2 regions of the Acetobacter sp. DmW_043 genome follow, and region 1 is predicted to be linked to the other one. Evidence: riboswitches for the same ligand, from Rfam matches in the RefSeq annotation. Region 1 holds a riboswitch; the other holds the start of a gene.

Region 1 (3,154 bases):
ATGACGATGATTGATACGCTTTATGACGGCTATTATAAAAGTCGTGAAAAACTTGCCTGGGAGTTTGCCGGAATTCTTAACCAGGAAGCCCGGGAATTAGAGGCAGCCGGTGTCGATATCATTCAGTTTGACGAGCCTGCATTTAATGTTTTTTTTGAGGAAGTTAATGACTGGGGTATTGCTGCTTTAGAAAAAGCAGCTGAAGGTCTGAAATGTGAAACAGCAGTCCATATCTGCTATGGATATGGTATTAAAGCGAATATTGACTGGAAAAATGCTCTTGGTGCGGAATGGCGTCAGTATGAAGAGATTTTTCCAAAGCTGCAGAGCTCCAGCCTCGATATCATATCACTGGAGTGTCAGAACTCTCGCGTTCCTATGGACCTGATCGAACTTGTTCGTGGTAAAAAGGTCATGGTAGGCGCTATTGATGTCGCAACTCATACTATTGAGACACCCGAAAAGGTTGCGGATGTTTTGCGTAAAGCTTTGCGGTTTGCAGAGGCTGATAAGCTTTATCCTTCTACTAACTGTGGCATGGCACCTTTGCCCCGGCATGTAGCAAGCGGCAAGCTCAGAGCATTAAGTGCCGGGGCAGCAATTGTTCGGGAGGAGCTGACCCGCTGACAGGAATATAACTTGTTAAAATAATAAAAAATGATAATTATCATATAATTATATAAATTTTGTGCATAGATTTAAGGTGAAGCATGGATGTTCTGGAGCGTAGTCACCTGAAGGTTATTCAGGCTGTCGCGCGTGAAGGCTCATTAACTGCTGCCGGGCTGCGTCTTAACCTGACGCAACCCGCGCTAAGCCATGCTATTCGTAAAATAGAAAATCAGCTCGGAGTTAAGGTCTGGCGCAGGGAGGGGCGGTCACTGGTGCTCACTCAGGCGGGAGAATGGTTGTTATCTCTGGCCAATCGCATGTTGCCTCAATTTGAACTGGCTGAAAAACGGCTTGAACAATTTGGCAATGGTGAGCGTGGTACATTACGCATTGGTATGGAGTGTCACCCCTGTTATCAATGGCTTTTAAAAGTGGTTTCTCCTTATCTGGAAAGATGGCCGAAGGTTGATGTTGATGTGCGGCAGAAATTTCAGTTTGGCGGTATTGGTGCATTGTTCAGTAATGAGATTGATCTTGTTGTCACACCTGACCCGCTTTACAAACCCGGCCTGAAATTCACTCCTGTTTTTGACTATGAACTTGTGCTGGTTGTTGGCCCTCAGCACCCTTTGCGTGGTGAGAAGTTTATCTCACCAGAGCAGCTTGCGGGAGAAACCCTGATAACATACCCTGTACCGTCAGAGCGGCTGGATATTTATACGCAGTTTCTGCAACCTGCGGGTATTAGCCCAAGGCAGCAAAAGCAAATAGAAACAACAGATATTATGCTTGTGATGGTCGCTCATGGCAGGGGTGTTACTGCCCTGCCGGGATGGCTGGTTGAGGAATATGCTCAGCGCTTTGAACTTTCTCCTGTGAAGCTTGGCAAAAAGGGTATCGCAAAGCAAATTTTCCTTGGCTGTCGTGATACGGATGATGATATTTTTTACCTGCAGGATTTTATCCGGTTTGCTGCATCGCATCATTAGCCCTTTTTACCTTCAGCATTGTTGACAGGCCTGTGTTCTGCGCGCACATCATCTGACTGATGGTCTTTGCCTTTAAAATACAAGGCAGAGTGTAAAAGGGAATCAGGTATCATGGCATGATATGCTGTTTAAGCCTGAGCTGTCCCCGCAACTGTAAGTGGTATGTTTCTGCATACTGATCATAAGATCAGACCACTGGGCCTGGCCTGGGAAGGGAGATGCAGCCGGCGACGCCACAAGCCAGGAAACCTGCCATCGTGAATTGTTGCAAACGGGAAATGCTGATCGGGGAGTGTCAGCACAGAGTGGCATGCGCTGGCACAGCCTGATAAGGGCGTCAGTTCCTGCATAAACTTAGTCTCGTGGCAACATTCGGACCACGAGGTAGTTTTTATGGTGCGCAGACTTCTTTTTTTGAGCACAGCATTCTTCATTTTTCCCGGATGTATGGTCCGGGCAGCTGAACAGCCACAGCAGGCAGAGACAAGCCTGACGTCAGAGGAAGAGATGCTGTCACGTAATCCTGAACAGATTACTGTGAGTGCAGCCCGCAGGCCCGTCAGGCGTGATGAAATCGGTACTGCCATGACAATCATTACAGAGCAGCAGATTTTAAAACAGCAACGTCGCTCTTTACCAGATCTGTTAGCCCGTGAACCAGGGTTAAACCTTGTTCGCACCGGCGGAGCAGGGGGCACAACGTCAATTTTTATGCGTGGTACGAATGCCAATGAAGTAAAAGTGCGCCTTGATGGAATGGATATTAATGATGGCAGTTCTGCCAGTGGCATGTTCGATGCTGCTCAGTTTATGACTGATGGTATAGGGCGTATTGAAGTTCTGCGTGGTCCGCAAAGTGGCCTCTATGGTGCAGATGCTATGGCAGGGGTAATCGATATTACGACAGCCCGTGGCGAGGGGCGTTTTAAACCTTTTGTACGTCTTGAAGGCGGCTCATATGGCACATTTAATCAGGTTATCGGGTTACGTGGCAGTAAGGGGCGTTTCCATTATAATGTGACGCTTAATCATTATCGTATGGATGGGTTTCGCAGCATTCCGCATTATATTGACCGCTATTATGGTGCCACACGTGCGCAACGCCACACCAGCAACCGCAATGATAACCGGGGCACAAATATTCGTCTGGGCTATGACGTAACCAGAAATTTTGACCTTGGCCTGACAACCCGTCTGATTCAGAGCAATTATCACACCTATTCCCTGTATGACCTTCAGAGTGAAAACGAAGGCGGGGGGCATGTGCGTGAGCGTAATAATACAAATGAAGCAATTGTGCGCGGGACAGCTCATCTTGTGTCATTTGATGGTTTTTTTGATCAGGTCATCGGTCTTGGTTATATGGCCATTCGTAATCGCTGGAACCAGACAGGGCTGTATGCTACCGGGCCCATTTATTACCGGTCAGACCGGCTGAAAATTGACTGGCATGGTACATTTAACTTTAAAAAATATGGCACAGTGCTGATTGGTGCTGAGCATTTTCATGACACGTTTGATACCAGTCATACTGCAGGCAGCGCTTATGACAC
Region 2 (3,154 bases), on a different contig from region 1:
TTCTAAAGTGGTGGGTGACCTTGCGCTGTTCATGGTTGCTAATGACCTGACACCGCAGGATATTATGGATCCGGAAAGGGATATTGCTTTTCCTGACTCTGTTATCTCCATGATGCGCGGTGACATTGGCTATCCGGCTGATGGTTTCCCGGAAGCGTTACAGGCGCGTATTCTTAAAGGGCAGAAGCCGGTTGAGGGGCGTGCCGCGGCACATATTCCGCCGGTCGATCTTGAGCAGGCCCGTCAGAGTGCAAAAGAGGCGACTGGTCAGGATATTGATGATGCAGCTCTCGCAAGCTGGCTGATGTATCCTAAAGTCTATACAGACTATATTACGCACAGGCGTAAATATGGTGACGTTTCTGTGCTTTCTACGCCTGTATTTTTCTATGGTCTGAATGACAAAGACGAAGTTGCCGCTGAAATTGAGCCTGGTAAAACGCTGATTATTCGTCTGCTGGGTCAAACTGATGAGCCTGATACCGGTGAGACCAGATTGTTCTTCGAGCTTAATGGTCAGGCAAGAACGATGGGGTTTGTCAAAGCTGGTGCTCAGGCCAAAAAACAGACCCGGCTTAAGGCAGACCCGGCAGATGCATCACAAATTGCCGCTCCTATGCCCGGCATGGTGTCTGTTGTCGGGGTTAAAGCGGGCCAGAAGGTGAAGAAGGGTGATCTGCTGGTGTCAGTTGAAGCCATGAAAATGGAGACAGCAATCACTGCCGATCGTGACGCGACAGTGACGCGTGTTCATGTTGTTTCAGGTGATATCATTGATGCTAAAGATCTGCTGCTTGAGCTGTCATAAAGAGTGACTGTAGTAAAATGAAGAAGGCCCGGAGGGATGATATTTCTCCGGGCCTTTTTTGTAAAATGCAGCTGATGCAACAGGTGGTTTTTTAAAAGCTGCTACGGTGCATTATAGCGTGCCATTGCGGCGGCCCTTGCACCCAGTGTCCAGTGTATTGTGACGTATGTCCGTAAAATATGTTGTGCGGCATCTCTGTCATCAGATCCTCTGACTGAAGGAAGTGTTTCCAGCAAATCAAGTGCCTGTGCGAGCAGGGGGCGAAAGGCTGCTTCCAGAGCATGTCCTCTGGCATTATGAGCTGAAGGCGAGGTGCCAAAAGTGGCTGAAAAAATAGTGTAGCCACTTTTAAAAATAACATCCTCCTGGTTGGGGGGAGGTTGCTGAGCAGTGTGTGCTGCCCTCAGAGCTTCGGCACGGGAGGGGCAGTCTCTGATTAAAGTGAGAACAAGAGGGTGAAGGTCTGACTGAGCTGAACAGGTATGTGATTGTGGTGTGATACGAGGTGTCATGATACGATCTTAGCCTCCGGTACATCCCGCCCGGCGACACGGTAAGGCGACGGCAGCAGGTCTCCTGGCTTGAGGATCATCAGTTCTGATCTGGCCTTCCCGGTGGTGTGCACCAGTGGCTCGTCTTTACGACGTGAAAATCAGACCCATACCACATACAGTTGCGGGAGCAGCTGCCGACTTACCTTGCATGTAAAGGCTTACGGCATTCCCTGTTAGCCCGCTTGCGCGGGACTGCCGACAAGAGGGTCCAGTAATGCACATAACGGGTGTTAAGAGCAATATTACAGTGTGATTACGGCGGGAATAGATATCCCGGGCCTCTTGTCTCATGCAGGGGGAGACCTCACATAACATACACATCCTTCTGACCAGGAAAGTGGATATTATGCTGAATTTTGAGCTCTATAACCCTACACGCATTGTTTTTGGGCGTGAGAGTACGGCAAAACTTGATACACTGATTGCACAGGATGCGCGGGTTCTTGTTCTGCTGGGTGGGGAAAGTGCAAAAAAGAACGGCACTCTTGCTGAGGTACGCGCTGCTCTTGGTGCCCGTGAAGTGCATGAGTTTAGCGGTATTGAGCCAAACCCGACTTATGAAACACTGATGAAGGCTGTAGGCCTTATTCGCGAAAAGAAAATCGATTTTCTGCTTGCTGTCGGGGGAGGCTCAGTCATTGACGGCACAAAATTTGTTGCCGCTGCCGTAAACTATGAGGGAGATCCGTGGGAAATTCTTCAAACCTACGGTAAAAAAATCACCACTGCCCTGCCTTTTGGTACAGTGCTGACGCTGCCGGCCACCGGTTCAGAAATGAATGATGGTTCGGTTATTACGCGTAAAGAGACACATACGAAGCTTGCTTTTCAGAACCCTCTGGTTTTCCCGCAGTTTTCTGTCCTGGATCCGACAAAAACATTTACTTTACCTGCACGGCAGATTGCTAACGGTGTTGTTGATTCCTTTGTTCATATTATCGAGCAGTATCTGACATATCCTGCTGATGGCATGGTGCAGGATCGTTTTGCTGAAGGTCTGTTACAGACACTTATTGAAATCGGCCCGAAATTACAGACTGCGGGTAACGACTATGATCTGCGGGCAAATTTCATGTGGGTTGCAACGCTTGCACTTAATGGCCTGATTGGTGCCGGTGTACCTCAGGACTGGTCAACCCATATGATCGGCCATGAGCTGACCGCGCGTTACGATATCGACCATGCAAGAACACTTGCCGTCGTGCTGCCTGCCAGCCTGAATGTGCGCCGTGAGTCCAAACGGGCTAAGCTGCTCCAGTATGCAGATCGTGTATGGCACATCACCTCGGGTTCTGAAGATGAGCGTATTGATGCGGCTATTGAACGCACACGTAAGTTTTTTGAGGAGATGGGGATACAGACACACCTTCGTGACTATGATGTGCCTGCCAGCGATATTACTGTGATCGTTGAACAGCTGCGTAAAAATGGCATGGTAAAACTGGGCGAACAGCATGATGTTACCCCGGAAATCAGCCAGAAAATTCTTGAAGTCAGTTACTGAGGTATAATGCGGCTCTCTGAAAATATATCGGAGAGCAGCACTTAATAACAGCCCGGAGGAACGCATTCATATGAGTAACCCACTCGAGCAGTCTCCACAGCAGAATGCCCGCATTCTCGCAAAAGCACATGAAATGTGGGAGCGGGATGGCAAGCCCGCCTGCGGACCAGAAGCTTATAAAGAAAAGGCAGCAGATCTTATCGGGATGGAAAGTGCCCCTGATGCTGGTCAGATCCCTGTAAAGCCCTTTTCACCTGTCGGGCCGGAGGGAGAGCCTGTTGAGGAGGC

What was found. A riboswitch is a leader RNA that binds a small molecule or an ion and turns the genes downstream of it on or off. The one in region 1 is predicted to bind cobalamin.
Region 2: linked by a shared signal. The riboswitch ahead of HK11_RS10420 (hypothetical protein) and the one ahead of HK11_RS00085 (TonB-dependent receptor plug domain-containing protein) in region 1 are both predicted to bind cobalamin.

The regions. Positions count from the first base shown of each region.
Region 1 covers NZ_JOMN01000001.1:19,088-22,241, reverse strand. The annotation lists gene HK11_RS00095 (methionine synthase) at 1-627, shown strand, start outside; gene HK11_RS00090 (LysR family transcriptional regulator) at 711-1,601, shown strand; cobalamin riboswitch at 1,645-1,873, shown strand; gene HK11_RS00085 (TonB-dependent receptor plug domain-containing protein) at 2,049-3,154, shown strand, end outside.
Region 2 covers NZ_JOMN01000042.1:6,599-9,752, forward strand. The annotation lists gene HK11_RS10415 (pyruvate carboxylase) at 1-808, shown strand, start outside; gene HK11_RS10420 (hypothetical protein) at 910-1,320, opposite strand; cobalamin riboswitch at 1,357-1,574, opposite strand; gene HK11_RS10425 (iron-containing alcohol dehydrogenase) at 1,709-2,866, shown strand; gene HK11_RS10430 (hypothetical protein) at 2,937-3,154, shown strand, end outside.